DNA from 2 places in the Asticcacaulis carbonis genome. Region 1 is predicted to be linked to the other one. Evidence: predicted binding sites of a transcription regulator. Region 1 holds the regulator's gene; the other holds the start of a gene.

Region 1 (7,673 bases):
ATCACCTGCACCAGCGGCTTGGGGCGCGCCAGGGCCTCGGCGGCGCAGGCTTCGAGCAGGCTGAGCGAGGCCTCCGGCGTCGAGAAATCGATCACGACATCGGCAGCGGTCAGGTCGATCTCATCCCCCTTGTCGAAGCGCGCCGTGACCGTATGGCCGCCTGCATCGAGCACGCGCGCCACGGCCTGACCCATGCGGCCCTTGGAACCATTGATGGCGAAACGGATGGCGGACATGCGGCTTGCTCCGGCAGAAAGATACGGCCTGTCTGGATAGGGGCTGGCGGGGCTGGCGTCAACACATCAGCTTGATGGCAATCCAGCCCCGTCTATTGCGCCGCCGTGCCGGTGATGTCGTCCCAGAAGCGGCGGGCGCGATGCACAAAACCCTGCGACTGACTATAGGACTGCGCTTCCGAAATCGCCGAAAATTCCTTCATCAGCTCTTTCTGGCGGGCATTGAGATTTTTCGGCGTCTCGATGAACAGCTCGACGATCAGATCACCCTTGGCGCGCGAATTGAGCCCCGGCATACCGCGGCCCTTCAGCTTGACCTTGTGGCCGGTCTGCGCGCCTTCGGGGATGGCGACCTCCAGCTTGCACTGGCCATCGCAGTTTTCGCCGCCCATCAGACACGGCACATCGAGCACACCGCCTAAGACCGCCGTGGCCATCGGCACGGGAATCGAACAGTGCAGATCAAGCCCGTCGCGCTCAAACAGGTCGTGTTCGGTGACGCTGAGGAAAATATAGAGATCGCCCTTGGGCCCGCCTTTGAAACCGGCCTGACCCTCGCCCTTCAGCAGGATGCGCGCGCCGTCATCGACTCCCGCCGGGATGCGCACCTTCAGATCCTTGTCGTGACGCACCTGACCGTGGCCGTGGCAGGTGGCGCAGGGCTCTTTGATCGTCTGGCCCTGGCCGCCGCAGGTCGGGCAGGCGCGCTCGACGGCGAAAAAGCCGTTCGAGGTGCGCACGCGGCCATGACCGGCGCAGGTCTGGCAGGTTTGCGGGCGCGAACCGGCCTTGGCCCCGCTGCCCGAACAGGTTTCGCAGGTCATGGTGGTGGGTACGGTGATCTCGATCTCCGCCCCCTTATAGGCCTGCTCCAGCGTAATTTCGTAATCGAAGCGCACATCGGGGCCGCGCTGCGGGCTTTGCGGGCCACCGCGCCTCTGGCCCTGCTGGCCAAAGATGTCGCCGAACATTTCGGAGAAGATGTCCTCGACGTTCGAGAAACCGGCCCCGCCGGCGAAACCGCCGCCAAAGCCACCCTGGCCGCCGCCCTGGCTGCCATTGACTCCGGCGTGGCCGAAACGGTCATAGGCGGCGCGTTTCTGTGCGTCCGACAGCACGCTATAGGCCTCATTGACCTCTTTGAAGCGCGCCTCGGCCTCGGCGTCACCCTGATTGCGGTCGGGGTGGTGCAGCATGGCCTTCTTGCGGAAGGCGGATTTCAGCACCCCGTCGTCGCAACCGCGCTCGACTTCCAGCACTTCGTAATAACAACGCTTGCTCATTTACCTTGCCCCGATACCCGCCACACAGAATGAAACGCCGCAGCTTTCGCAGGCGGTGTCAGCCTTGCGGCCCTGTTCGTGTGTCTGGAATACAGTTTGTGCCGCGATGGCGACGAGGAGTCAAACCCCGCCGCCATCCGCATCTTTTCAGCGAACAGCGCGCCCATAACGAAAATACCGCGCGTGTTCATGACAGATCGCCCTTAAGCGCCCTTCTTGTCGTCGTCAACTTCCTCGAACTCGGCATCAACCACGCCGTCGTCCGGGGTTTCGGCTTCCGTCGCCGCACCTTCAGCGCCGGGCTGGCCATACATGGCTTCACCGAGTTTCATCGAAGCCTGAATCAGGGTCTGCGATTTCGCCTTGATGTCGTCGGCGTCTTCGCCGTCCCTGGCTGTTTTCAGATCGGCCAGAGCGGTTTCAATCGCCGTCTTGTCGTCCGCCGATACCTTGTCGCCGAATTCCTTCAGCGATTTTTCGGTGGAATGGATCAGGGCGTCGGCCTGATTGCGGGCTTCGATCAGGACTTTGCGCTTTTCGTCCTCGCCCTTATTGGCTTCGGCGGTCTTGATCATCTCCTCGATGTCGGCATCCGACAGGCCGCCATTGGCCTGAATGCGGATCGAGTGTTCCTTGTTGGTGGCCTTGTCCTTGGCGTGAACCTGCACAATGCCGTTGGCGTCGATGTCGAACGTGACCTCAATCTGCGGCACGCCGCGCGGTGCGGGCGGGATACCGACCAGATCGAACTGGCCCAGCGTCTTGTTGTCGGCGGCCATCGGGCGTTCGCCCTGGAAGACGCGGATCGTCACAGCCGACTGGTTGTCGTCGGCGGTCGAGAAGGTCTGCGACTTCTTGGTCGGGATGGTGGTGTTGCGTTCGATCAGCGGGGTGAACACGCCGCCCAGCGTCTCAATGCCCAGCGTCAGCGGGGTGACATCGAGCAGCAGCACGTCCTTGACATCGCCTTGCAGAACACCGGCCTGAATAGCCGCGCCGAGTGCCACCACTTCATCCGGGTTGACGCCCTTGTGCGGTTCGCGGCCGAAGAAGTTTTTCACCGCTTCCACCACCTTGGGCATACGGGTCATGCCGCCCACCAGCACCACTTCGTCGATGTCCGAAGCCTTGAGGCCTGCATCTTTCAGCGCCTGCTGGCAGGGGCCGACCGTCTTCTGGATCAGGTCTTCAACGAGGCTTTCCAGCTTGGCGCGGGTCAGTTTGAGGTTGAGGTGCAGCGGGCCCGAAGCGTTCATCGAGATAAACGGCAGGTTCAGGTCGTATTGCGCGACGGTGGACAATTCCTTCTTGGCCTTTTCCGCCTCTTCCTTCAGGCGTTGCAGGGCCAGCTTGTCGGTGCGCAGATCGACGCCGTTTTCCTTCTTGAACTCATCCGCCAGATAATCGACGATGCGCATGTCGAAATCTTCACCACCTAAGAAGGTGTCGCCATTGGTCGATTTCACTTCAAAGACGCCGTCGCCGATTTCGAGCACCGACACGTCGAACGTGCCGCCGCCGAGATCGTAAACCGCGATCTTCTTGTTATTGTCCTTATCGAGGCCATAGGCCAGAGCCGCGGCGGTCGGCTCATTGATGATGCGCAGCACTTCGAGGCCGGCGATCTTGCCAGCGTCCTTGGTGGCCTGACGCTGGGCGTCGTTGAAATAGGCCGGAACCGTGATGACGGCCTGGGTGACGGTTTCGCCAAGATAGGCTTCGGCGTCTTCCTTCAGCTTCATCAGGATGAAGGCCGAGATCTGCTGCGGTGAATAGTCCTTGCCGTGGGCCTTGACCCAAGCGTCGCCATTGGGGCCCTTGGCGATGTCGTAGGGCACCATGCCCTTGTCCTTCTGCACCATCGGGTCGGTAAAGTTGCGGCCGATCAGGCGCTTGATGGCGAAGAAGGTGTTGGACGGGTTGGTGACGGCCTGACGCTTGGCAGGCTGGCCGACCAGACGTTCTGAATCGTCCACAATGGCCACCACGGACGGCGTGGTGCGCACGCCCTCGGCGTTTTCGATGACCTTGGGGTTCTTGCCGTCCATAACGGCGACGCACGAATTGGTGGTGCCTAAGTCGATGCCGATGATTTTAGCCATGATTCTTAAATCTGCTCCGTTGAGGCGAATGAATAATCTTGCAGGCGGCCTTTTAGGATCAAGCGCCGCGATTATCCATCCCCGTTAAGATGAAGTTGCGGGAATTTTCAAGCCCCGGCGTGTTGTGATCCGCACCGGAGGCCCGAAAGCTGTCACGGATATGGGAAACGAGTCGTGCCCTTCAAGGCATGTTTTTGTAATGGTCGCAACTTTTTTAAGGTTTTATACCAGTCGGCACGGCCATTTCCGGCCTGGGTTTACGGTTTTGTCAGGTCGTAATTCATATTGGGCCATTCATATCGTGGCCAATTCATATTATGCAGGGCCGATGGAAGTTTCGCCCGATCTCAGCCTTAATCCGCGCGCCGATGTCAAGATCCGCGTCCTTGGCCATGAGCGCCAGCCTCTGGTGGTGATCGATCATGCCCTGAGCGCGCCCGGCGACATGGTGGCGCTGGCCGCTCACGCCCCTTTTCGCGCGCCCCAAACCCTCTATCCGGGCCGTCATGCGCCGTCGCCGCCCATCTATACGCAAAACTTAAGCCGGGTTTTACGCCCCCTGCTCGATCAGGTGTTCGGCATCCCCGCCGATATAGCTTTGCGCGCTTCCAGCTTTTTCGCTCTGGCTCAGGCCAGCCCTGTCGATTTGCAGCCCGTGCAAAAGGTGCCGCACCACGATTCCAACAACCCCTTTATGATCGCTATGGTGCACTATCTTTGCCATGACCGGCCAGACGCACCACAAGGCGGCACGGCCTTTTTTCGTCATGCCGCGACCGGCCATGAATATATCGACGAAGCGCGTTTCAGCGCCTATGAGGCTGCCATGCGCGCCGAGCTGCAAGTCCTGCCGCCCACCGGCTATGCCGGGCCGCACAGCGCTCATTACGAGATGATCGACAGTGTGGATTGCGTCTATAACCGCCTGATCCTCTATCGCAGCACCAGCCTGCATTCCGGCCTGCTGGAGGCTTCGACCCTGACCGACGATCCGCTGAGCGGGCGGCTGACGCTCAACACGCTGATCGAGCCCGCGCCAAAACCGGCATAAAAAAGCCTCCGCACATAGCAGAGGCTTTTTCTGGGCAGAGGCTTTTTCTGGATAAGGCTTTACGCCTTGGTGTCGATATTCTCGCCCGTATCTTCTTCGTCATGGGCGTAGCCGTTAGGCTGAGGTGCGGCGCTGGCGACTTTACGCGCCGCCACGGCCACCATAGCCGGACGGATAACGCGGCCAAACAGCTCATAACCGGCCTGCATCACCATAATCACGCCGCCGCCTTCGACATCCTCGGACGGCTGTTCGGTGACGGCCTGATGCAGGTGCGGATCGAACTTGTCGCCCTTCATCGGCGCGATTTTCTTGACGCCATTGCGTTCAAAAGCCCCGGCCAGTTCCTTTTCGGTCATATCGATCCCGGCCAGGAAGTTCTTGAAGGCCGGATCGGCGATTTCAGACGGGGCCGACGACAGGGCGCGTTGCAGAATATCGGCCACGCCCAAAAGATCGCGTGAGAAACGCTGGATGGCGAAGGCGCGCGCATCGTTCATTTCGCGTTCGGCGCGGCGCTTGATGTTTTCGGCCTCGGCGGCATAACGCAGGGCCTGTTCCTTGAGGGCGGCGTTTTCAGCCGACAGCTTTTCCAGCTCGGCATTGAGCAGGGCGTCGGCGTCTTGCTCCAGATCGGGCTGTTCCATATCCGGGGTTTCGGGAGGGGTGTCGCTCATCGTCTCAGTCGTCCTTACAAAATATCTGTCGCGGCAAAATCTCTGTCGCGGAATGTCGGGTCGCCGCGCCTATTCGAGCAGCCGACCCAGAATCCGGGCTGTGTAGTCCACAAGTGGGATAATGCGGGCGTAATTCAACCGGGCTGGCCCGATCACGCCGATCGCGCCCACCACCTTCGCCGCACCCGTCTTGGGTTGCTGCACCATGTAGGGCGCTGCAATAACAGCCGAGCCCGATAAAGAAAACAGTTTCGACTCGGCACCGATGAAAATTCTTACGCCCTGCGCTTCCGTCACATCGCCCAAAAGATCGATCAGCTCTTCTTTTTGTTCGAGATCCTCAAACAGGGAGCGCACGCGCTCCAGATCGTCAAGGCTTTGCGTCGCTTCGAGCAGATTGGCGCGGCCACGCACGATCAGGGCGCGCTTTTCCGGATTGCCGCCCGACCAGACGGCCAGACCGGTTTCGATCAGGGTGGCCGCGGCCTCATCGAGCTTGCGCCGCTCGACCTCCAGCTCCGCCTTCAGTTCGACGCGCGCCTCCGATAGCGTGCGTCCGCGCACATGGCTGTTGAGATAATTTGACGCCTCGGCCAGCACGGAAGGCGTCATGCCCGCCTGCAAGGCCATCAGGCGGTTTTCGACGCGGCCATCATTGAAGACCAGCACGGCCAGCGCCTGTTCCTGACCAAGCGCGATGAATTCGACGTGTTTGACACCCGCCTCGAAAGACGGCGTCATCACCACGCCTGCCCCGCCCGCCAGACCCGACAACAGATGGCTGGCCTCGTGCAAGGCCTGATCGAAGTTTAAGCCCCGCCCGCTTAAGCGACCCTCGATCTCACGCTTGTCGTTTTCGGGCAGGTCGCCGATCTCTAACAGGCCATCGACGAACAGGCGCAGACCCTGATGGGTGGGCAGGCGGCCCGATGAGGTGTGGGGCGCCGATAACAGGCCGAGATGGGCCAGATCCTGCATGGTGTTGCGGATCGAGGCCGGTGACAGATGCACCCCGCCCTTCGAGACGGTGCGCGATCCGACCGGCTCGCCCGTTTCGAGATAGGTTTCGACCACCTGGCGGAAAATATCGCGGGCGCGCGCGTCCATCTCGCTCAAAGAGGCGGCGGAATTGAGCAGGCTGGTTGGGAAGGACGGTGGTTTCATATGCCGCCAACTCTAGCAAATGCGTCCGCCCTTCGCCAAGCGCCGAATAATAATCCTTCCCCTTAAGTGGCTCAAGCTGTTAGGCAGGGGAATATTTCAGGAGCTTCTCATGTCGTCCGATCCGTCCGTTGACACCCATTCTTTAAGTAGCCTGGCTGCGCTCAAGACCTTGCGCCCGTCGGGCCGCAAACCCGACCAGATGCGCGCCGTCAGTCTGGAGGTGGGCGTCACCCGCTATGCCGAGGGTTCGTGCCTTGTTACCTTCGGCCACACCAAGGTACTGGTGACGGCCTCGCTCGAACAGGGCGTGCCGTCGTTTCTCAAGGGCAAGGGGCAGGGCTGGGTGACGGCGGAATACGGCATGTTGCCGCGCTCGACCCATACGCGCTCGCGCCGTGAAGCCGCCGCCGGCAAGCAATCGGGCCGGACGCAGGAAATCCAGCGCCTGATTGGCCGCTCGATGCGCGCCGTGGTTGATCTGAAGGCGCTGGGCGAACGCCAGATTACGCTCGACTGCGACGTTTTGCAGGCCGATGGCGGCACGCGCACCGCCGCCATTACCGGTGCCTGGGTGGCGCTGTCACAGGCCTGCGACAAGCTGGTGAGCGGTAAACTCATCGCCGCCTCGCCGATTATCGATCAGGTGGCGGCGATTTCATGCGGTATTTATGAAAATACGCCGGTGCTCGATCTCGATTATGACGAGGATTCCAGCGCCGACACCGACGCCAATTTCGTCATTACCGGCACCGGCGACGCGGTCGAAATTCAGGCGACGGGCGAAAAGCGCGGCTTTTCACGTCATGAATTCAACACCCTGTTCGATCTGGCCCTGAAAGGCACGGGCGAATTGTTTGCGCTGCAAAAGGCGGCCCTGGGGCGATAAAATGGGCAAAGGCGGCTTGCCGGGCCGTTTATGCTGCATCACAATATAATTGAACCTGTCGTAATCAATTGGCAGCTATCGCATGTTAGTGTTAGCCTGACTGTTAACGGTAACCGAGTTCAAAGCCTTCATGCTCTATTCTCTGCACGAATACGCCTATTATACAGCGGCCCCTTTCCGGGCTATGGCGCAACTCACCCGTGATTTCTGGGGATCAAAGCTCAATCCGGCCGCTGATACGGCGATGGGGCGCAATATCTACGCCTCAGCCGAG
Region 2 (7,673 bases), 740 kb from region 1:
GCCTGAATGGCCTTGCGCACGATGGCGATACCGGCGGTCTGGTCGGCATTGATGCCTTCCAGGCCCTTCAGCGCCAGCGAAGCCTTCAGCAGGGCCGTGCCGCCGCCCGGAACGATGCCTTCTTCAACGGCCGCGCGCGTGGCGTTGAGCGCGTCGTCAACGCGGTCCTTCTTTTCCTTGACTTCCACTTCGGTGGAGCCGCCGACGCGGATCACGGCAACGCCGCCAGCCAGCTTGGCCAGACGTTCTTGCAGCTTTTCCTTGTCGTAATCCGAGGTGGTTTCTTCGATCTGCTTCTTGATCTGGGCGACACGGGCTTCGATGTCGGCCTTTTCACCGGAACCATCCACGATGGTGGTGTTTTCCTTGGTGATGGTGACCTTCTTGGCGCGGCCCAGCATGTCGAGCGACACGGTTTCCAGCTTGATGCCGAGGTCTTCGGAGATCACTTCGCCCTTGGTGAGGACGGCGATGTCTTCCAGCATGGCCTTGCGGCGGTCGCCAAAGCCCGGTGCCTTGACGGCGGCAACGCGCAGGCCGCCACGCAGGCGGTTGACGACGAGGGTGGCCAGCGCTTCGCCTTCAACGTCTTCGGCGATGATCAAAAGCGGACGGCCCGATTGCACAACGGCTTCGAGGATCGGCAGCATGGGTTGCAGGCTGGAGATCTTCTTGTCGAACACCAGGATGTACGGGTCTTCGAGAACCGCTTCCATCTTGTCGGGGTTGGTGATGAAGTAGGGCGACAGATAGCCGCGGTCGAACTGCATACCTTCAACGACATCCAGCTCGGTTTCGGCGGTCTTGGCTTCTTCAACCGTGATGACGCCTTCATTGCCGACCTTTTCCATGGCCTTGGCAATCATTTCGCCGACTTCGACATCGCCATTGGCCGAGATGGTGCCGACCTGAGCGATTTCGCCGTTGGTGGTGACCTTCTTCGAGGCGCTCTTGATCTGCTCGACCACGACGCTGACCGCCTTGTCGATGCCGCGCTTCAGATCCATCGGGTTCATACCGGCGGCCACGGCCTTGAGGCCTTCCTGCACGATGGCCTGAGCCAGAACCGTGGCGGTGGTGGTGCCGTCACCGGCCTTGTCATTGGTCTTGGAGGCGACTTCGCGGATCATTTGCGCGCCCATGTTTTCGAACTTATCTTCCAGTTCGATTTCCTTGGCGACGGACACGCCGTCCTTGGTGGAGCGCGGCGCGCCGAACGACTTTTCGAGCACGACATTGCGGCCCTTGGGGCCCAGGGTCACTTTGACAGCATTGGCGAGGATGTTGACGCCGCGCAGCATTTTTTCGCGCGCGTCGGAACCGAACAGAACTTGTTTGGCAGCCATGATATGTATTCCTTTATGGTTGCGGAAATTTGAGGATGTGGCGCGACCTTACTTGGTCAGCACGCCCAGAACGTCGGATTCTTTCAGGATCAGCAGGTCTTCGCCGTCGATCTTGACTTCGGTGCCGCCCCACTTACCGAACAGGACGCGATCACCGGCCTTGACGTCGAGCGCAACCTGCTCGCCCTTGTCGTTACGATTGCCGGGGCCAACGGCGACAACTTCGCCTTCCTGTGGCTTTTCCTTGGCGGTATCGGGGATGATGATGCCGCCCTTGGTCTTGGCTTCTTCTTCGACGCGCTTGACCAGAACACGGTCGCCTAACGGGCGAAAGCTCATGGGATTCTCTCCGGTTGAGTTGCAATTGAGGGTGTTAGCACTCGGTTTCATCGAGTGCTAACAGCGCGCTTGAGGTAGTCCCGGCCCACGGTTGAGTCAAGGGCGGGCCGCCAAATTCTTTTCGTGGCCCTATGATGGTTTTTTTTGCAAACCAACACTGTGGCCCGGTAAATGGTGACATATTATTTACGGTTTAGTTTCATAAATAATGACAGGTTAAGTTGTGCGTTCGGGGTGGTGAGGCTTCACCCTGAAAAGCAACAAGACTGATCGGCGCGCTCCCGAATGTCTGAGCGGCACCCAGTCGCGTAAAGCCCTGCCGCCCAATCCATCTCTTGAGCTTTTTACTATGCGTCCAGCCTCACCATCGCTGAATAGCAGTTCCCGTCCGGTCACCGGCCAGACCGCCAAACAAGGCCGCGATGTGCGCAGCCTGGCCAATCTGGGCGACACGGCCTCGACCTCGCGCGTGCTTAACCTGTCGCAGATCTAGCAGATCTATCTGTCCTCGGCCAATGACAAGGCCTATCTGGCCAAGCCGTTCTTCCGCGACACCCGGCTCAATCGCGCCATCATCATCAAACATACCCTGCGCGCCAATGAGCAGGATGCGTTTGCCCGTCCGCGTCGCACGGCCACCAAGGTGGTGCTGCCCTTTGATCCCGGCGATCTCAAACTGGGGGCCAGTTCGGTCTTTGTCGGACAGGTCGGCTTTGACGCCTTCTGCCGCGCCTTTTTAGGCATTGATGACATCAACAGCGACAGCGACATCCAGATTCTGCGCCTGCTCGATTCGATCCCGTCGCTCGATCCGTTTCTGGTGCGCGAGCTTCTGGGCCGCAATGGTTTCAAACCCGCCCCCTGCTATCTCAAGATTTCGCCGCACGATGTGCAGAAGATGATCGGTTTCGCCAATAGCGAGATTGAGAAACTGGTGCGTGTCGCCTTTGGTGAGGCGGTCAACGGAGCGGCGGTCAAGCTGGCCAGCAAGATCCTGTCGAATGAACTCGACCGCGAACTTTTGCCGCTCAAAATGACGCTGCGCCTGTCGGATGAAGCCTTTTCCGACGGTATTTTTTCGTGGCGCGGCTTCCTCTATTTCAAATGGCGGTATCTTGAACTGCAAGAAGAGATGAGGGGGGTCATCGAAGGGCTGGCCAAATATCAGCCGCGCGGCAAGCCTGAAGCCGCCATTGCCGAATATCTGACTGAGGTGCGTCCGCGTCTTGTGAAGCGCATTGTCGCCGCCATTACCAGCATCGGCCGCACGCTCAACATCTATGACACCGCCTATGGGGCGCTGGTGGAACGCGGCGATCCGGGGCCTTTCCGTCAGTTCCTGCTCGATGGGCCAAGCCTGTTTTATGAGTTGGGCGAGAGCGTGGCCATTCTCGGCCATATCAGTTCGTTCTGGGCCTATCGGATGAGCCGCACCGACTATTTCGGCCTGCTCGATCCGAACGACTATGCCGATGTGCTGATGGATTTCGAGGACAGCCTGTCCTGTCTGGCGGAGTAAGGCCTGAATGTGCGCCGCCCGCCGTTCACGCGATTTTCGCAACCTGGCCAATATTTCGGAAACGGCCTCGACCAGCCGCATCCTCAATCTCAACCATGTCTATGTTCATTGCGCGCGTGATCCCGACTATGCGCTGAAGCCGTTTTTTCACAATCCCAAGCTCAACAAGGCGATCCTGATCAAGCACAGCCTCAGGCCCGATGAGGTGGGACTGTTCGGCAAACCACGGCGTTCGGCCACCAAGATCATCCTGCCGTTCGAAAGCCAGGATCTGCGGCTTGGCGGCGAATCCCTGTTCGTCAATCAGACAGGCTTTGATAAGCAGATGCGCGCCTTTGTCGATGTGATGGAGGTGTCGGGCCAGCGCGATCTCGAAGTGCTGCGCCTGCTCGACAGCCTGCCGTCGCTTGATCCGTTCATCCTGCGTGAAACTCTGGCGCGGCAGGGCATATCACCGGCGGGCTGCTATCTGAAGATTTCCAATGGCGACATCGCCGCCATGATCGCCTTTGCCAATGCCGAGATCGAACGGCTGATCAATATCGCCTTTACCGGTGGCCAGAGCCATGCCGCCATGCGCTTCACTGACAAGATTCTGGCTGACCGGCTCGATCACGAACTGGAGCCGCTGAAAGACACGCTGCGCCTCAGTTCCAGCCAGTTCAGCGACGGCATTTTTTCGTGGCGCGGCTTTCTCTATTTCAAATGGCGCAATCTCGAACTGCGTGACCAGTTGCGCGCGCTGATCGACAATCTGATGAAATATCGGGCGTCGGGCATGGTCGATAAGGCCTTGCAGGCCTATCTCGACGAGGTGCGCCCGCGCCTGTTACAGCGCATCCTGACCGCGCTCGATCATGTCGGCCAGAGCCTGCTCCATTATGACGAAGCCTATCTGGCCCTGATCGAGGGCCAGAATCCGGCGCCTTTTCGCCACTTCCTGCTCGAAGGGCCGAAGCTGTTTTTCGAACTGGGCGAGCGCGTCGGCATCCTCACCCATATCGCCTCCTTCTGGGCCTATCGCATGGGCGTGCCCGGCCAGCGCATGACGCAACTCGAATATGCCGACACCCTGCACGATTTCGACCAGAGCCTGGCCTGCATCTTCATCGACGAGGTGGGCTGATCCTCTAGAGCGGTCTGCATTCTGATTGAATCGGTCAAAGGAATGCAACCCACTCTACATTTTACGTTTTTCCGCATCTCGCATTCAATTTGTAAGTCAAATTAAACGCTCGTTGCTCTAGCGTATCGTCGTCCACGGTTTCGACAAAAGGGTGGCGCAGGTGATCAGGCCGACCAGAGAATAGGTTTGGGGAAAATTGCCCCATAATTCGCCGGTTTCGACCTGCACGTCCTCCGACAGCAGACCCGATGAGGTGCGCCTGGCCAGTATGGCTTCGAACAGGCGGCGCGCCTCGTCGATCTCGCCCTGCATGTACAGCGCCTCGATATACCAGAAGGTGCAGAAGTTGAACGCCGTCTCAGGCGTACCGAAATCGTCAGGATCGGCGTAGCGATAGAGGTTGTCGCCCTTGCGAAGCTGGCGCTCCACCGCCTTGAAGGTGGCGACGCAGCGCGGATCATCGGCGGGCAAAAAGCCCAGCTCGAACAGTTGTAACAGGCTGGCATCGACCTCGCTGCCGCCAAAGGAACCGGCGAAAATGCCCAGTTCGGCGTTCCACGCCTTGTCTTCGATGGCCTTGCGGATAATGGCGGCGCGCTCGGTCCACAGGGCTTCGCTGTCGGGCAGGTGCAGGCGTTCGGCGGCATTGGCCAGCCGGTCGCACGCCGCCCAGCACAGAAGCGCCGAATAGGTATGGACACTGGCGCGGGTGCGGAACTCCCACAAACCGGCATCGGGCTGGTCATAGACCGCAAAGGCGCGCTCGCCGACCTTTTCCATGGCGCGGAAATCGGCTTCGGTGCCGAGGCGCAACAGGCGCTGATCGAAGAAGGACTGGGTGAGCGGCAGGATGATCTGGCCATAGACATCGTGCTGGTGATGTTCATAGGCCTGATTGCCGACGCGCACCGGCCCCATGCCGCGATAGCCTTTGAGGTCGGGCGCGATACGCTCAGGCAGGTTTGATTCCAGCCCGACCGAATAGAGCGGCTGAACATGCCCCCCCGCCGCCATATCAACGAGATTGCGTAAGTAAACGAGATACGATTCCAGCATGTCCGCCGCGCCCATGCGATTGAGCGCGCGCACCACATAATAGGCGTCACGAATCCAGCAATAGCGGTAATCCCAGTTGCGCCCGGTATTGGCCGCTTCGGGGATCGAGGTGGTCATGGCCGCCACGATGGCGCCGGTATCTTCAAAGACGCACATTTTCAGCGTGATGGCGGCGCGGATCACCGCCTCCTGCCATTCCAGCGGCAGGGTGAGGGTGCGCACCCAGGCCTGCCAGTATTGGGTGGTGGCGTGCATCATGTGCATGGCATCGGCCAGCACATCGCTGGGATAGGGCTCGTCGGGGCCGAGGTGAAAGGCCAGCGGCTGCTCCAGCCGGAAGGGCGGTGCATCCCCGTCGCCAAGATAGCTGAGCGGCGCATTGGTGGTCAGCCGCAGGGTGTGGTTGCCGCAGGTATAGCGCACATGGCTGGAGCCGAAGGTTTCGCGCGCCGGTTCGCGGCCATAATGGCCGGTGGGCGTCATGCGGATGCGGATGCGCGGCGTACCCTTCAGCGCGCGCACGATGCGAAAAAAGGCCCACGGGCGGTAGGTGCGGTTGAGATTATACAGACGCGGCGCGAAGTCGAACACCTCCAGCATCGCCCCGTGGATGTCCTCCATTTCGGTGCGCAAAACGGCGGTATTGCGGATGTAAGCCTGCCGGATCTCCTTAAGCTCGGTCATTTCGATGGCCCAGTAGCCGGCCTTTTCCGAACCGCCGCAGGCCGGTTCCAGCAGGGCCGAAAAGACCGGTTCGCCATCAATGCGCGGATAACATGACCAGACGAAACGCCCGCGCCGGTCGATCAGGGCTGTGGCGTTGCAATTGCCGATGGGGGCCAGATCGAGATCGGGCTGTTGCGCCGGAGGCAGCGAGTCGGACGGGTTCAAGTGCGGTCATCCTTCATGATCAAGTGCATGGCTTACCATCAATCGCCTCATACGATCCATTCACGAAATATGGTGCGATGCATCACAGAAACGCGAGAATACGGCAAAACATAGGTTATGGTCTGGACATATTGAGTCTCGGCGACTACCTTGTCACTATCTTGCCGTTTTGCATTTATGGTTTTTTTATTTTCAAGACATCTATTCGGTTTCTTAAAAATTATTCTAAATGCTAGGGTTTAATGCTTTTGAGATGTGAGGTTTCGATCAGCTTCAACTGAAGGGGCGCGTCTGTAACAAGAGGAGCGGTGTGGCGATGACAGTTTTGTGCGGTGCGCAATACGGTAAAGGGGGCGCGGTAAAATGAGTACCGGCCCAACCTCCGACCTGCCCATGACTTTGCCGCTTGATCGCATCGCCCTGTTTCTCGATCTCGATGGCACGCTGGCCCCCTTTACGGATGTGCCGCAGGGCGTTGGCCCCGATTCGCAGCGCAATGGCCTGCTGCATCAGCTTGCCCGTCGCCTGCATGGCCGTCTGGCGGTGATCAGCGGGCGTTCGATCTCTGATCTCGACCGTATTCTGGATAATCAGGTGCTGTGCCTGGCGGGCAGTCATGGCCTGCAACGCCGCGATGCGCGTGGCCATGTCATGGCGGTGCCGCCGCATCCGGGCGTCAGGGTGGCGACGGCGGCCTTTGAAGATTTCGCGCAAACCCGCCCAGGCGTGCTGGTTGAGCACAAGCCGCTCAGCGTCGCCCTGCATTATCGTAACGCCCCGCAGGCCGAGGCCGATGTGCAGGCGCTGGCGATGGAACTGGCGCGCGCCACCGGCCTGAAGCTGCAATTCGGCACCTGCGTCGCCGAACTGGTCACGCTGGGGGCTGACAAGGGGCAGGCGCTTGCCGCCTTTATGGATGAGGCCCCCTTTTCCGGTTTCCAGCCGGTCTTTGTCGGCGACGACCTGACCGACGAGGATGGTTTCCGCGCCGCCGTCGATCTGGGCGGTTACGGCATACTCGTCGGCCCGCCCCGTCCGTCGCGGGCGCAATATCGTCTGGAGTCGTCCGTTGCCGTCATCGAATGGTTGCAGGATCTGCTTCTTACTGAAAATCTGCTGCTGGAGTACAAGCTTTGAGCCGTCTGATCGTTGTTTCCAATCGCGTTAATCCGCCCGCCGATACCGGCGTCGGCACCTCTGGCGGTCTGGCTATGGCCTTATCTGCCGCCCTGCGCGAGGATAAGGGGTTGTGGTTCGGCTGGAGCGGCGAAACGGTCGAGCAATATACCGGCCAGATGTCGATGCAGGTGGTGGGCGGGGTCACCGTCGCCCTGCTCGATCTGGAAGAACAGGATCGTGAGGAATATTATAACGGCTATGCCAACCGCACCCTGTG

The links. The regulator HrcA, encoded in region 1, represses chaperone genes, less so after heat shock. The targets are predictions, from matches to a motif close to GTTAGCANTCNNNNNNNNNGANTGCTAAC.
Region 2: the regulator HrcA is predicted to act here: its motif matches at 1,719-1,747, upstream of groES (co-chaperone GroES).

What each region holds. Positions count from the first base shown of each region.
Region 1 covers NZ_JASERT010000001.1:2,442,234-2,449,906, forward strand. The annotation lists gene dapB (4-hydroxy-tetrahydrodipicolinate reductase) at 1-236, opposite strand, end outside; gene dnaJ (molecular chaperone DnaJ) at 329-1,519, opposite strand; gene dnaK (molecular chaperone DnaK) at 1,723-3,621, opposite strand; gene QB905_RS11560 (DUF6445 family protein) at 3,923-4,672, shown strand; gene grpE (nucleotide exchange factor GrpE) at 4,732-5,349, opposite strand; gene hrcA (heat-inducible transcriptional repressor HrcA) at 5,419-6,513, opposite strand; gene rph (ribonuclease PH) at 6,683-7,399, shown strand; gene QB905_RS11580 (polyhydroxyalkanoate depolymerase) at 7,530-7,673, shown strand, end outside.
Region 2 covers NZ_JASERT010000001.1:1,701,314-1,708,986, reverse strand. The annotation lists gene groL (chaperonin GroEL) at 1-1,346, opposite strand, end outside; gene groES (co-chaperone GroES) at 1,395-1,685, opposite strand; gene QB905_RS08195 (hypothetical protein) at 2,035-2,178, shown strand; gene QB905_RS08190 (hypothetical protein) at 2,329-3,204, shown strand; gene QB905_RS08185 (hypothetical protein) at 3,212-4,330, shown strand; gene QB905_RS08180 (glycoside hydrolase family 15 protein) at 4,448-6,277, opposite strand; gene otsB (trehalose-phosphatase) at 6,641-7,414, shown strand; gene otsA (alpha,alpha-trehalose-phosphate synthase (UDP-forming)) at 7,411-7,673, shown strand, end outside.